One region of the Bradyrhizobium sp. CCBAU 11430 genome, then DNA from elsewhere that is predicted to be linked to it. Evidence: predicted binding sites of a transcription regulator. Region 1 holds the regulator's gene; the other holds the start of a gene.
What was found. The regulator HrcA, encoded in region 1, represses chaperone genes, less so after heat shock. The targets are predictions, from matches to a motif close to GTTAGCACTCNCNNNNNGNGAGTGCTAAC.

Region 1 (7,843 bases):
TCGACCCGCATCAGCCAGGCCTCGGGACGCTTCTCGGTGGCGGTGGCGTGCCTGACGCCGTCGATGTCGAGCCGGCCATGCGCGCCGGGGCCGATGCCGGCATATTCCTCGCCGCGCCAATAGACCAGATTGTGCCGGCACTCGGCGCCGCGCCGTGCGTGATTGGAGATCTCGTAGGCGGGCAGCCCGAGCTTGTCGCAGGTCTCCTGCGTGACGTCGTAAAGCGCGCGCGCCACCGCTTCGTCCGGCGTCTTCAATTTGCCGGCCTGGTGCAGGCCGAAGAACGGCGTGCCTTCCTCGATCGTCAATTGATAGAGCGACAGATGCTCGGCCGCTTCGTCGATGGCGAGACGCAGCTCATCGGCCCACATCGCCGGCGTCTGGTCGGGACGGGCGTAGATCAGATCGAACGAATAGCGATCGAACGAGCGGCGCGCTATGGCGACGGCATCGAGCGCCTCGCGCGCGCTGTGCAGGCGGCCCAGCGCTTTCAGCGAGGCATCGTCGAGCGCCTGCACGCCGAGCGAGACGCGGTTGACGCCGGCGGTGCGATAGCCGGCAAAGCGCGTGGCTTCGACGCTGGTCGGATTCGCCTCCAGCGTCACCTCGACATCGCCGGCGACGGTCCAGTGCTTGCCGATCGCATCGAGCACCGCGCCGACCGTTAAGGGCTGCATCAACGACGGTGTGCCGCCGCCGAGAAAGATCGAGGTGACCTCACGGCCGGGCGAGCGCTCGGCGGTGGCTGCGATCTCGCGCGCGAAGGCGGAGGCGAAGCGCGCCTCGTCGATCGCAGCGTGGCGGACATGGCTGTTGAAGTCGCAATACGGGCATTTCGACAGGCAGAACGGCCAGTGCACGTAGACGCCGAAGGCTTCCTTAGCGCGGCTCAAGGCAGATCTCCGCCAGTTTCACGAAGGCGCGGGCGCGATGCGATAGGCCAAGGCCGAGCGGCGGCAGGCCGTGCTTCTCGATGCTGTCCATCTCGCCGAAGGTGCGGCTGTGGCCGTCCGGCAGGAACATCGGGTCGTAGCCGAAGCCGGCGGTGCCGCGCGGCGGCCAGACCAGCGTGCCGTCGACGCGCGCCTCGACCTCTTCGAGATGATCGTCGGGCCAGGCGACGCAGAGCGCGGAGACGAAATGCGCTTTGCGCTTGTCCGGCGTGGTGGCGCCGCGCTCCTGCAACAGGCGCTCGATCTGCGCCATCGCCGCGGCGAAATCCTTGGAAGGTCCAGCCCAGCGCGCGGAGAAAATGCCCGGCGCGCCGTCGAGTGCGTCGACCACGATGCCGGAATCGTCGGCAAAGGCGGGAAGCTTGGTCGCCCGCGCTGCCGCGATCGCCTTGATCGCGGCATTGCTGCGGAAATCGTTGCCGGTCTCGTCGGGCTCGCCGAGGCCGAGCTCTCCGGCCGACACCGCCTCGATGCCGTACGGCGCGAGCAGCTCCTTCATCTCGGCGAGCTTGCCGGGATTATGGGTGGCGATGACCAGCTTTCCGGTGATTCGGCGGTGCATGGGCTTATTGACTACGCGACAGCCAGTTTCTGCAAGTCCACGAGACGCGCGATGCCCTTTTGCGCCAGGGCGATCAGCTTCAGGAACTCGTCCTGCGTGAACGGCTCGCGTTCCGCGGTGCCCTGCACCTCGATGATGCGGCCGTCGCCGGTCATGACGAAATTGGCGTCGGTCTGGGCTTCCGAATCCTCGGCATAGTCGAGATCGAGCACGGGCGTGCCGTTGTAGATGCCGCAGGAGATCGCAGCGACGTTGTCGCGCATCACATTGGCCTTGATCATGTTGCGCGCCTTCATCCAGTTGATGCAATCGGCGAGCGCGACCCAGGCGCCGGTGATCGAGGCCGTGCGCGTGCCGCCGTCGGCCTGGAGCACGTCGCAATCGACCGTGATCTGGCGCTCACCGAGCGCTTCGAGATCGACGATGGTGCGAAGCGAGCGGCCGATCAGGCGCTGGATCTCGACGGTGCGGCCACTTTGCTTGCCGGCGGAGGCCTCGCGGCGGGTGCGTTCGGAGGTCGCGCGCGGCAGCATGCCATATTCGGCGGTGACCCAGCCGCGGCCCTGGCCCTTCAGCCACGGCGGCAGGCGATCTTCCAGCGTGGCGGTGACCAACACATGGGTGTCGCCGAATTTCACCAGGCAGGAGCCTTCCGCATATTTGACCACGCCGCGCTCCAGCGTCACGGGGCGCAATTCGTCGGGCGCACGGCGGCTTGGCCGCATGGGAAATCCTCCAAAACTCGCAGGTTAGGGCTATTCGCGGTGCTTGTAGGTGGGGTGAGGGTATGCGGCAAGGGGAAAGGACAAGGCTTTTTCACCCCCGGTTCTCCACCCTGCAAACGCGACGCTTGTCAGAACCCTCCTGGATGGACAAATTATGAGCATCTGAGAGGAGTTACCGTCTGTGGCCCATCACGATCCGATCCATCTGATCGCGCCGCGCGCAGGCCTCGCCCAGCTCAACGAGCGTTCTCGCGACATCTTTCGTCAAATTGTCGAAAGTTACCTCGCGACCGGTGAGCCCGTGGGCTCGCGCAATATCTCGCGCCTCATCGCCATGCCGCTGTCGCCGGCCTCGGTCCGCAACGTCATGGCCGATCTGGAACAGCTCGGCCTGATCTACGCCCCGCACACCTCCGCCGGTCGGCTGCCGACGGAACTCGGCCTGCGGTTCTTCGTCGATGCCCTGATGCAGGTCGGCGACCTCAACGAGGCCGAGCGGCAGTCGATCCAGAGCCAGCTTGCCACCGTCGGCCAGGCGCAATCGGTCGAGGCGGCGCTGGACCAGGCGCTGACGCGGCTGTCGGGCCTGACCCGCGCCGCCGCGGTGGTGCTGACGCCGAAATCCAATGCGCGGCTGAAACACATCGAATTCGTCCGTCTGGAACCGGAAAAGGCGCTGGTGATCCTGGTCGGCGAGGACGGCCAGGTCGAAAACCGCGTGCTGTCGCTGCCCCCCGGAGTTCCCTCCTCGGCGATCACCGAGGCCGGCAATTTCCTCAATGCGCGCATCCGCGGCCGCACCCTGGCCGAGGCGCGGCTCGAGCTCGAGACGGCACTTGGAGAGGCCCGCGCCGAGCTCGATCAGCTCGCACAGAAGGTGATTTCCGCCGGCATCGCCAGCTGGTCCGGCGGCGAGAACGAGGATCGCCAGCTCATCGTCCGCGGCCACGCCAATCTGCTCGAAGACCTGCATGCGCTGGAGGATCTGGAACGGGTGCGCCTGCTGTTCGACGATCTCGAGACCAAGCGCGGCGTGATCGACCTGCTGGGGCGTGCCGAGACCGCTGAGGGCGTGCGTATCTTCATCGGTTCCGAGAACAAACTGTTTTCCTTGTCCGGCTCCTCTACGATCATCTCGCCCTATCGGGATGCCGCCGGCCATATTGTCGGTGTTTTGGGCGTGATCGGGCCAACCCGGCTGAATTATGCCCGCGTGATCCCGACCGTGGACTACGCGGCCCGCATCGTCAGCCGTCTTTTGGGAGGCTGATCGGCGTTTCCGCCGATCACGGGCGCTTGATTTTCGGCGCTCTAGGCACGATATCCGGGCCAACAATCCCTGGAAACGAGTTCGAGATTAGAGCCGATGACCGAGCAAGACCGGCAACCCGAAGACACGACTGCCGCGACCGGCGAGCCCGTGGTGTCAAAACCCTACATCATGCCCGACGATCCCGAGCCCGGCTCGGTCGAGCAGTTGCAGAAGGAAGCCGCCGAGGCGCGTGACCGCATGCTGCGGACGCTGGCCGAGATGGAGAATCTGCGCAAGCGTACCACCAAGGAGGTCGCCGACGCCCGCCTCTACGGCATCACCGGCTTTGCCCGCGACGTGCTCGACATCGCCGATAATCTTCAGCGCGCGCTCGATGCCGTTCCGGCCGAGGCCCGCGCCACGGCCGATCCCGGCCTGATCTCGCTGATCGAAGGCGTCGAGCTTACCGAGCGCTCGCTGCTCAACGCGCTGGAAAAGCACGGCGTGAAGAAGCTCGATCCGCAGGGCCAGAAGTTCGACCCGAACTTCCACCAGGCGATGTACGAAGTGCCCGATGCGTCGGTGCCGTCGGGCACCGTGGTGCAGATCATGCAGGCCGGCTACACCATCGGCGAGCGCGTGCTGCGCCCGGCCTTGGTCGGTGTCGCCAAGGGCGGCGCGAAGCCCGCGGCCGCGGCGAACAACAACGAGTCGAGCGGCGCGGCGAACTGATTTTTTTGCGTCATTCCGGGGCGGCTCGAAGAGCCAAACCCGGAATCTCGGGATTCTGAGGTGCGCAATGGCGCACCATAGTTCGATGCTTCGCATCGCCCCGGAATGACAGTCATCTAGCCCTGCGCGCTCGCGATATCCGCAGACTGAATCCGCTTCACGCCGGCCTTGGCCATATCGGCCCAGGCTTTTGCCAGCGAGCCCTGCGTGTCGATGCCGCGGCAGGCGTCTTCCACCACATAGACCTCGAAGCCAGCCTTGCGCGCGTCGAGCGCGGTCCAGGCGACGCAGAAATCCGTCGCGAGCCCTGCGACGAAGACGCGCTTGATCTTGCGTCCCCTCAGATAGCCGGCAAGTCCTGTCGAGGTCTTGCCGTCGGCTTCGAGGAAGGCCGAATAGCTGTCGACGTCCTTGTGAAAGCCCTTGCGGATGATGAGCTCGGCGTGCGGGATCGCAAGGTCCTTCGACAGCGAAGCGCCATCGGTGCCCTGCACGCAATGGTCGGGCCACAGCACCTGCTTGCCATAGGGAAGGTCGACGGTCTCGAACGGCTTCTTGCCGGAATGCACCGACGCAAACGAGATGTGGCCCGGCGTGTGCCAGTCCTGCGTCATCACCACATTCGCAAATGCTCTCGAGATCTTGTTGATGACGGGCACCACCTGCTCGCCCTCTTTCACCGCGAGGCTGCCGCCGGGCAGGAAGCAGTTCTGCACGTCGATCACGAGCAGCGCGGAGGCATCGTCCGGCTTGATCGATGCCGCTGCAAGGAGTGCGGTTGGAGCCAGCGTTGCAAGCGCCGTCGTCCCAAGCATTGCCAAGACTTGTCGCCGATCCAGCATCGTTCGCCTCCCCTTCGGATGAACTCAACGGAGACGAAGCCTAGTTCCGTTCGTGTACGAACAGAAGCCCGAAAATGCGGCCGGGTTTGATGAGGGGTTGGGCGTGCAGCCTCAACACCGCTGTCGTCCCGGACAAGCGCAGCGCAGATCCGGGACCCATACCCCCAGGGAGAAGTTTGGCGAAGACTCTTCGGGGGTACTGCGACCGACCGCAATCGCGAGATCACGCGGTATGGGTCCCGGCCCCCCGCGCGCAATTGCGCGCTAGGCCGGGACGACACCGAGTGTGTTGGAGCGCCTCTGGCCTACCCCTTCGGCTGGATGCCGTCGCGCACGGCGCGGAAGCGAGTGAAGGCGGCCAGCCACTGGTCGCGCGGGGCGCTGGCGATGATGCGCAGCGAGGCGCCTCCGCTCGAGAAGCGGATCCACTGCACCACGGTCACCGGGACCTTGTCCTTGCCGCTGATGCCGTCGATCCGGGTCTCGAAGCCTTGCTGGCCGTTGATGCGGATCGGCTCGGACATGGTGACGCGCGATTCGCGCACGCCGGGAATCTGCAGCGCCGCCTCCTGGGCGAAGCGGGCGCGGTCGTCGGCCTGCTGCGGCGTGGCGCCGATCAGGCCGAGGATCATGAACGGCTTCGACTCGTAACCGGTGCTCTCGTCGCCGTCCGCCAGGATGATGCTCGAGCCCGGCGCCAGAGTGCGGATGTCCTTGAATTCGGCGAGATCGGTGATCCTGAACGGCATCAGCGCGATCTGCTCCTCGGCCGAGACCTGCTTGCGGGTAGTGGCGGTCGCAAACATCTGCCGCACCGCCTCATCCGTGTAGATCTTGGTCGCATTCTCCGGGACCTGCACCGCGACGTAGCCGGAGAAGCCGGCGCCCGGCACGATCATCGAATAGCGCTTCACCGGGGTGTCGCCGGCCTTGCCGCTTTCGGTGGTGAAATAAGCGAGGCCCGCGGGCGTCTCGATCTTGTCCTGCTTGACGCCGCCAGCGCCGGCCGGATTGGAATTGAAGGCGCTCACGACCTCGCCATAGGCTGCCGGCGGCAGCTCGGTGATCAACACCTTGACGCTGCCATCCTCGCTCTCGAATCCCGGAAACGTTTTTGCCGTGCTGAGACCGACCAGCGGCACCATGCCGAGGCGCAAGCCGGGTGGAAACACGGCGTCGGCGGCGAAGGCCGGAAACGCGGAGGCGATCAGAAGGGCGAGCGCGGCGAGGGGGCGGATCAGCTTCATGGGCACTCTGATTGGTTCACATTGAGGCCGTTCGATGGTCGGCCACCGGGCCGCATTGTCGCGCGAAGCAGCTGTGGCGGCTGCCCGGCCGGTCCGCCTTTTACCGGGTTTGGGCTTGCGGCAACAGGGTGGGCGGGCTTGCGGTAGCGGGGGCTTGCTGAAGCCTGAACCTGTTAATAATTCCTCACCCGCAAGGGCGGTGAAGCCCGGATATCATCGTCCAAAACCCAATGTTTTCACGGCAGAAACGTAGCTTCGGTCCTTGCGGGCCCCTCCCCCCCTCCTATATGAGCCTCAATCATCGCAATATCGCGGATGTTTGATCTTAGGGGGTTTCGGTCGGGTGCCTTCTGGGCCCAGCCAACCTGCCGCAAAAACAAGGATATCAGGACCATGGGAAAGGTCATTGGGATCGACCTCGGCACCACGAATTCGTGCGTCGCCGTGATGGATGGCAAGAACGCCAAAGTCATCGAGAATTCCGAAGGCATGCGCACGACGCCTTCGATCGTCGCCGTGACGGACGACGGTGAGCGCCTCGTCGGCCAGCCGGCCAAGCGCCAGGCCGTCACCAATCCCGAGCGCACCTTCTTCGCAGTGAAGCGCCTCATCGGCCGCCGCTACGACGACCCGATGGTCGAGAAGGACAAGAAGCTCGTCCCCTACAAGATCGTGAAGGCTTCCAACGGCGACGCCTGGGTCGAGGCCGACGGCCAGACCTACTCGCCCTCGCAGGTCTCGGCGTTCATCTTGCAGAAGATGAAGGAGACCGCGGAAGCCCATCTCGGCCAGAAGGTCGATCAGGCCGTCATCACCGTTCCCGCCTACTTCAACGACGCCCAGCGCCAGGCGACCAAGGACGCCGGCAAGATCGCGGGCCTCGAAGTGCTGCGCATCATCAACGAGCCGACCGCGGCCGCGCTCGCCTATGGCCTCGACAAGACCAAGACCGGCACGATCGCGGTGTACGATCTCGGCGGCGGCACGTTCGATATCTCGATCCTCGAGATCGGCGACGGCGTGTTCGAGGTGAAGTCGACCAACGGCGACACCTTCCTCGGCGGCGAAGACTTCGACATGCGCCTGGTCGGCTATCTCGCCGACGAATTCCAGAAGGAGCAGGGCATCAACCTGCGCAACGACAAGCTCGCGTTGCAGCGCCTGAAGGAAGCCGCTGAAAAGGCCAAGATCGAGCTGTCCTCGACGACGCAGACCGAGATCAACCTGCCCTTCATCACCGCGGACCAGACCGGTCCGAAGCATCTGACGATGAAGCTCACCCGCGCCAAGTTCGAGGCGCTGGTCGACGACCTCGTCCAGAAGACCGTCGAGCCTTGCCGAAAGGCGCTGAAGGACGCCGGCGTCACCGCCGGTGAGATCGGCGAAGTGGTTCTGGTCGGCGGCATGTCGCGCATGCCGAAGGTCCAGGAAGTGGTGAAGCAGCTGTTCGGCAAGGAGCCGCACAAGGGCGTCAACCCGGACGAAGTCGTGGCGATCGGCGCTGCGATCCAGGCCGGCGTGCTCCAGGGC
Region 2 (7,843 bases), on a different contig from region 1:
GAATTTAGCTGCTCTGGCATCGCCTTTTGGGTCACCCTCGGACCGCTCTCCCCCTCACTGTCGAAGGCCCCCGCGTGGCCGAGGTGGCCCCGCTTGTCAACAGTGGGCCGCTTCTAGCGGCTCCCGGCATTGCCTTTGCAGCGCCGGCCCGGCCATAATCATTGAGGGTTTGGGGACATCATGCTGCGTTTGCAATCGGCACTCGGCATTTTCGCATTGCTGTTGATCGCCTTCGCATTGGCGGAGAATCGGCGCGCCGTGTCGCTGCGGCAGGCGGCGATCGGCCTCGTCGCCACCTTCGTCACCGCGATCGTGCTCCTGAAGCTGCCGGTCGTCGCGCACGCCTTCGGCGCCATCAACGATGCGGTCGGCGCGATCTCCGCGGCCTCGCGCGCCGGCTCCGCCTTCGTGTTCGGCTATGTCGGCGGCGGCGCCCTGCCCTTCGACCTCAAGGTGCCTGGCGCCGATTTCATCCTGGCGTTCCAGGCGCTGCCGATCGTGCTGGTCATGAGCGTGCTGACGACGCTGCTGTTCTATTGGCGCGTGCTGCCGCCGATCGTGCGCGGCATGGCCTGGCTGCTGGAGCGGACGCTCGGCGTCGGCGGCGCGGTGGGCCTCTCGACCGCCGCCAATATCTTTCTCGGCATGGTCGAGGCGCCGCTGTTCGTGCGGCCGTATCTGAAGCAGATGACTCGCAGCGAATTGTTCCTGGTGATGACCGGCGGCATGGCGGGCATCGCCGGCACCGTGCTGGTGCTCTATGCGACGCTCCTTGCTCCTCTCATTCCCGACGCGGCCGCGCACTTCGTCATCGCCTCCGTGCTGGGCGCGCCGGCCGCGATCCTCGTCAGCCTGATCATGGTGCCTGAAACCTCCAACACGCGTACCGGCGGCACGCTCGAAGATCCGGAGATGGAAGTCTCCAGCACGATGGATGCGATCGTGAAAGGCACCAGCGCGGGGATCGAGCTGCTGATCAACATCGTCGCCATGCTGCTGGTGCTGGTGGCGCTGGTCTATCTCGTCAACGCCATGCTCGGCCTGCTGCCGAATGTTGGCGGCGCCGCGATCTCGTTGCAGCGCCTGCTCGGTCTCGTGATGGCGCCGGTGTGCTGGCTGATGGGGCTGCCATGGGATCAGGCGGTGACGGCCGGTAGCCTGATGGGCACCAAGACCGTGCTCAACGAATTGATCGCCTATGTCGACTTTGCGAAGCTGCCGGGCGATGCGCTCGACCCGCGCTCGCGACTGATCATGCTCTACGCGATGTGCGGCTTCGCTAACTTCGCCAGCCTCGGCATCATGATCGGCGGCTTGGGCGTGATGGCGCCGGAGCGGCGCGAGGAGATCAACGCGCTGGGATTGAAGTCGATCGTATCAGGAACGCTGACGACGTGCTTGATGGGGGCGGTGGTGGGGGTCATCACGTGACCCGTGGTGATGCCGTAGCCTGGTCAACTGCACAATTTCGACTTCTGCAAGATGCGGCGCACCTCGGCCAGCTTGGCACGGCAGGGCTCGACCGCCATGGCCTTCGCCTCGCTCGTTCGTCCCTGCGCCCACAGCAACACCGCCATCAAGCCCTGTGCCCCGGAGCGCACCGGCCCACCCGCCACATCTGAAGCGGCGAGCGACAGGGCGGTTCGCGCCTCCGTCTCGGCGGCACTGAGGTTGGCTTGTTCCAGGAAGAAGACCGCACGGAACACGTGGGCCCGCGCGTCTTTTGGGTAGCGGGTGACGAGATCGAACGACCGGCTGACCATCTCGTCAGCCTTCGCCGGCACTTCCGACGCGCGGATATAGTGCACGGCATCGGCCATGTAGGACGAATAATGAACGGCGGCGAAGCCGGCGCAGATCAGAGATCCGAGGGATGCTGCAAGCAACGTCATGCCGGCGCTCCGCGGCAGGCTGTCATAGGACCAGAAGGCGAGCCACGGCGTGATCGCAAGCGCGGCACCGGCCACCGCACCGCCTGCATGGGCATAATAGTTGACATTGCCCGAGGCGCCGAATGCCAGCGGCAGCAGTGCGGGAACACCGAAGAAGAGCGACGTCTTCAGTCTCGATATGGTTTGATCGGCGTCCGCTTCGGGCTCGAAGCTCGCGACGAACAGCGCGGCGATGAGCCCGGTGATGGCGCCGGACGCGCCCACGCCCACCGTGCCGGGGCCATTGCCCAGCAGAGAGCCGACCTCGCCCGCCACTGCACTGGCGACGAAGATCAGCGCAAACCAGCCACGGCCGATCAGAGACTCCAGCCTGACGCCGACGATGAACAACCCAATGCAGTTGCTGACGAGGTGCCACCCGCTGCCGTGCAGCAGCGGCGCAAGGCCAATCCTCCACCACTCTCCTCGTCCGACAACGAGATCGTAGCCCGACGCGCCCTGGGCGATCAGCGAGCGGACGTCGAGGTCACCATCCCGCGCAACGTCGATGGCCAGGCTGCGTTGCAGAGCGAAGATCAAAAGCAGACCGAAAATCAGGCCAATGGTGAGGAAAGGGATATCGGCCAGAAGCCTGTTATCGCCAAAAAGCGTCCCTTCGCTCGGCAAGGGCCGAGCGGGGTCGCGCACGATCTCCCGCACGGTCGGCGCGGCGACGGGTTGAAACGACGCTCTTGACGGCGGCGCCGTAACGCCGCGTCGGCCAAAAGTGTTGGTCGCCATGAAAGCACTCCCGCGTTTTCACATCCTTGAGTTGCCGCGAGAGGTATTTTCGATTGGTTAGCGCCCGCCCTGCAGGTCAGCTGAAACCATCCGACTGGTAATTGCCCGGTTTCCCAGATCGCGTGCTTTTTAGCGATCGTGACGGGAACGCTGACGACGTGCTTGATGGCGGTGTGGGGGCTGGAGTCGCGACGGTCCTGCAGCCCGGATGGAATGCAGCGCAATCCGGGCTACGTACCCATCACAGCAATGACGTAGGAGAGAGATCGGCCTACGCCTTCAATTCCACCGTCCTGAACTCCGCCGGCAGGATCACCTCCAGCAGTTCGACGTCATCCGAATAATCCAGGATCATGTGCTTGATCTTCGGCGGCTGGGTCCAGGCGCTGCCTTCTTTCATCAACGTCTCGCCCTGCCCGTCCATATAAGTCTTCACCCAGCCCTTGAGCACGTAGACCATCTGGAAGTCGACGTCGTGAAAATGCAGCTTTGACACCTCAGCCGGATCGCAAGGACCTTGCAGCCGGATCACGTGCGCTTGCGCGAGGCCATGGCTAGCGTCGGCGATGCCGAGGTCGCGGTATTTCGCGTAAGCGCGCAGGCCATCGGCCTTGAAGTCTTCCTCGCGGTGATGGCTGATCGCGATGCGCTGCCTGGGACGTGCGGGCTTCTTCGGTACGGCAGTGCGAGCCTTTGCCTTCACCGCCTTGCGTGCCGAGGATCGCGCCGCCGCTTTGGCGCCGCTCCGCTTCTTCACTGCGGTCTTCGTTGCGGGTCTTGATGCCTTTTGCTTGACCATTGTCTGCCTCCCTGATCTGAGCGCGCCCGCCGGACGGGTACAACCCGAGCACAGATTATCCAGTCTTGGATGAGGCGGCAATTGCCGGGCGCAAGGCTAGCGGCTCGATGACCCGATCGGTCGTAGCTTGTCCCAAGCTGTCGTGGCGAACGGCCGTCGTCTCGTATTCGTCCTCCCGCTGAATTAATCTCGAAGAGAGATTCTGGGGGATTGAAGCCATGGGCAACAGCGTAGGTCAGCGTGCATTTCAAAATGCCCGGCTTCAGAAACGGCAAAAGGCCGAAGTGCTGCCGTTGCTCGGGCATGCGCTCCAGCTACACAAGATCGGGCTTCTCGCCGAGGCCCAGGCTGCCTATCGGCAACTCCTGCAGCTCGCGCCCAACCAATTCATGGCGCTGCACATGCTCGGTGCTTTGGAGTCCGACGCCAAGAATTTTCAGCAAGCCGAAATCCTGCTGAGCCGGGCGGTCGCCGTGGATCCGCAATCTGCCGATGCTCATATGAGGCTGGGCGTCGCGCTCAACGGGCTGCGGCGTCACGACGAGGCCTGCGCGAGCTATCGAAAGGCCCTCGCCTTGCGGCCCAACCACGCCGCAACCCTCTCCAATCTCGGTAACGCGAGCGTGGCCCTCGATCTTCACGAGGAGGCGCTTCACAGCTACGACAAGGCGATCGCACTCGACGCAAGCCTTGCCGAAGCCCACAACGGCCGGGGTTGGGCGCTGTGCCGTCAACGCAATTATGACGAGGCCGTCGCAAGCTTGAACCGCGCGCTGTCGATCAAGCCCGACTATGCCGCGGCGCTGGCGAACCGTGCCACGGCTTTACGGGAACTTCAGCGATTTGACGAAGCGCTGGCAGACGGCAATCAGGCAATTGCGCTGGCACCCGACGACGCGAATGGGTGGCTCGCGCGGGCCAGTGTCCTGCTCCAGATCCAGCAAATTGCCCACGCATCCCACGACTGCCAGCAGGCGCTGGCGATCGATCCCGATTCCATTCAAGCTCACCTGGTGCTGGGTCTTTGCCTCGCCGGACTTGGCCGGGTCGACGAAGCCCTCGCCAGTTTCGACAGAGCCCTCGACATCCAGCCTGACCTGCAGAGCGCGATCTCCAACAAGATATTCACGCTCGATTTTGCGGGGGACGCCACCGTTGAACGGCATCAGCAGGCGCGTCAGGTGTGGTGGGAGCGTGTCGGCGCGAAAATCGCTTCAGGCGCGGCGGGCCCGCATGACAACAACCGCGATCCGGACCGCCGTCTGGTGCTCGGCTATGTCTCGTCGGATTTCAACGCGCATTCGGCTGCGTTGATTTTCAAGCCGGTGCTCCAACACCATGACCGGGCACAGTTCGAGGTCGTGTGCTACGCTTGTTCGTTGAAAGTGGATGCGACGACCGGTGAATTTCAGGGGATCGCCGATCGCTGGCGCGACGCCTCGCAATGGACCGAAGATCGCCTCACCGCCGAGATCCGCGCCGACGGCATCGACATCCTGATCGATCTGTCCGGCCCTACCAGAGGCAACCGCCTCGGCGTGTTTGCGCGCAAGCCTGCACCGATCCAGGTGCACGGCTGGGGTCACGGCACTGGCACCGGGCTGCCGACGATCGATTATCTGTTCTCGGACCCGGTCGCGATTCCCTTCGAGGTTCGGCATCTGTTTGCGGAGACCGTTGTCGACCTGCCGTGCTTCGTGACGCTGGCCTCGCTGCCGACCGAGATTCCGCGGGCACCTACGCCGGCGATCTCGAACGGCTTCGTCACCTTCGGCGTCTTCAACCGCATCAGCAAGATTTCGGACGAGGCGGCGCAAGTCTGGTCCAGGATTCTCGAGCGGGTGCCGGGCTCGCGACTGCTGATCAAGGATGTTGCGCTGGACGACCAGCTGGTCCGCGAAAATTTGCTGGCGCGGTTCGAGGCTTGCGGATTGCCGGCCGAACGCGTCGATCTGCTCGGCGCCACCTTGCGAAGCGAACATCTGGCATCGTTCAATCGCGTCGATATCTGCCTCGACCCGTTCCCGCAGAACGGCGGCGTCAGCACGTGGGAAGCCTTGCAGATGGGCGTGCCGGTGGTGGCGAAGCTCGGCAACAGCCTGCCCAGCCGTGCTGCCGGCTCCATCCTCACCGCTCTCGGCTTGCCGGACTGGGTCACGGACAGCCATGAGGCGTATATCGAAATCGCAACGAGCCGAGGTTCTGAGATCAGCGAGCTCGACAGGTTGCGCCGCGAGCTGCCCGACAAGATCCGGGCCGCAGCCGCCAGCAACCCCGTCTCATACGGGCGAGCGGTCGACGAGGCCTATCGCGCGATGTGGAGACGCTATTGCAGCGAGGGCGCCTGATCGCCCCTCAGGCGATCCCGGGAATAGTGCGTTCGTCCGACGAGCTGCAAGGGAGATATCGGTAGGGTTGGCAAAACGACTGGTCCGCCATAGCTCGAAGAGCGACGGCGGAAGCGTGCCTACCTTCCGCGCGCGATCATGGAGAGATGGTGGGCACGGCGCTTAAGCGCCTTGGCCCACCCTACGAGACCGATATTCGTCTCAATGCAGCCGGAACACGCCATCCACGGCGCGCAGCTCGGCCGGCTTGATCAGCTTGGAGTGCGCGACGGTGACCGAATGGAGGGGACCGTCCAGCTTTTCCTGCCAGAAGGCCAGGAAATCCTTCAGCGCCGGGAATTTCGGAAACATGTCGTAGTTCTGCCAGACGTAGGTCTGGAGCAGCGAGGGATGATCCGGCATCCGGTAGAGGATTTGTGCCGTCGTCAGCCCGTAACCTAAAAGCTGTTTCCGAAAGTCCTCGGAAACGCCCCCACTCCGCACGCCCATGCCAACCTCCTTTGCAGGAGCGCATTCAAGGGGCGGCCTGGTCGGTGTGCGCCTTACGAGCCACCCGGTACTGATGCGCTCACATGAGAGAAATGTGACGCAAACTGACAACCCATCTCAAGCCCAAAAGTTTAACAAGCTGTTGAAATTCAATGCGTTAGCAGCAGATGGATCACCGTGCTAATACGGCTCGGCCTCGGTTAACGATGGAAAAGAGATTCTGGCAGTCCGCGCTTCCGGGTGCTGATTTTTCTGCTAGAAGCCCTTGCTCCCGCAAAATTCCTGTCCTATTTCAGCCTCGCCTGTGCTAGCACTCGCGGGCACAGATTGCTAACAGACGAAAATCATCAACTCGTGCAAATGCTTAGGAGAGCTGCATGAAATTCCGTCCGCTTCACGACCGCGTCGTGGTCAAGCGCATCGACGCAGAAGAGAAGACCGCCGGCGGCATCATCATCCCCGACACTGCCAAGGAAAAGCCCTCCCAGGGCGAAGTCGTCGCCGTCGGCCCCGGTGGCCGCGACGAAGCCGGCAAGCTGATCCCGATCGACCTCAAGGTCGGCGACCGCGTGCTGTTCGGCAAGTGGTCCGGCACTGAAGTCAAGATCGACGGCGTCGATCTCTTGATCATGAAGGAAAGCGACATCATGGGCGTCCTCGACGTCCCCGCTTCCAAGAAGAAGGCGGCCTAAGAGCCCCTCTCTCCCTCCAGTCAACCTCAAGGAAAATTCCAGATGGCAGCCAAAGAAGTCAAATTCTCGGTTGAAGCGCGCGACAAGATGCTGCGCGGCGTCGACATCCTCGCCAACGCGGTAAAGGTCACGCTCGGTCCGAAGGGCCGCAACGTCGTGCTCGACAAGTCGTTCGGCGCTCCCCGCATCACCAAGGACGGCGTCACCGTCGCCAAGGAGATCGAGCTCGAGGACAAGTTCGAGAACATGGGCGCCCAGATGGTGCGCGAAGTCGCCTCCAAGTCCGCTGACGCGGCCGGCGACGGCACCACCACCGCCACCGTGCTGGCCCAGGCGATCGTGCGCGAAGGCGCCAAGTCGGTTGCCGCCGGCATGAACCCGATGGACCTCAAGCGCGGTATCGACCTCGCGGTCGAGGCCGTCGTTGCAGACCTCCAGAAGAACTCCAAGAAGGTCACCTCGAACGACGAGATCGCCCAGGTCGGCACCATCTCGGCCAACGGCGACCAGGAGATCGGCAAGTTCCTCTCCGACGCCATGAAGAAGGTCGGCAACGAGGGTGTCATCACCGTCGAGGAAGCCAAGTCGCTCGAGACCGAGCTCGACGTCGTCGAGGGCATGCAGTTCGACCGCGGCTACATCTCGCCCTACTTCGTCACCAACGCCGACAAGATGCGCGTTGAGATGGACGACGCCTACATCCTCATCAACGAGAAGAAGCTCTCCTCGCTGAACGAGCTGCTGCCGCTGCTCGAGGCCGTGGTGCAGACCGGCAAGCCGCTGGTCATCGTCGCCGAGGACGTCGAAGGCGAAGCCCTCGCGACCCTGGTCGTGAACCGCCTG

Region 2: the regulator HrcA is predicted to act here: its motif matches at 6,615-6,643, upstream of XI04_RS34790 (co-chaperone GroES).

What each region holds. Positions count from the first base shown of each region.
Region 1 covers NZ_LBJV01000069.1:158,419-166,261, forward strand. Annotated here, with positions in the region: gene hemW (radical SAM family heme chaperone HemW) at 1-893, opposite strand, end outside; gene rdgB (RdgB/HAM1 family non-canonical purine NTP pyrophosphatase) at 880-1,515, opposite strand; gene rph (ribonuclease PH) at 1,527-2,240, opposite strand; gene hrcA (heat-inducible transcriptional repressor HrcA) at 2,422-3,510, shown strand; gene grpE (nucleotide exchange factor GrpE) at 3,607-4,224, shown strand; gene pncA (bifunctional nicotinamidase/pyrazinamidase) at 4,341-5,066, opposite strand; gene XI04_RS29165 (hypothetical protein) at 5,372-6,313, opposite strand; gene dnaK (molecular chaperone DnaK) at 6,707-7,843, shown strand, end outside.
Region 2 covers NZ_LBJV01000073.1:47-7,889, reverse strand. Annotated here, with positions in the region: gene XI04_RS34820 (MFS transporter) at 1-20, opposite strand, end outside; gene XI04_RS34815 (NupC/NupG family nucleoside CNT transporter) at 181-1,431, shown strand; gene XI04_RS34810 (rhomboid family intramembrane serine protease) at 1,455-2,672, opposite strand; gene XI04_RS34805 (cupin domain-containing protein) at 2,944-3,471, opposite strand; gene XI04_RS34800 (O-linked N-acetylglucosamine transferase, SPINDLY family protein) at 3,690-5,819, shown strand; gene XI04_RS34795 (usg protein) at 6,021-6,308, opposite strand; gene XI04_RS34790 (co-chaperone GroES) at 6,686-7,000, shown strand; partial or broken gene groEL (chaperonin GroEL) at 7,043-7,843, shown strand, end outside.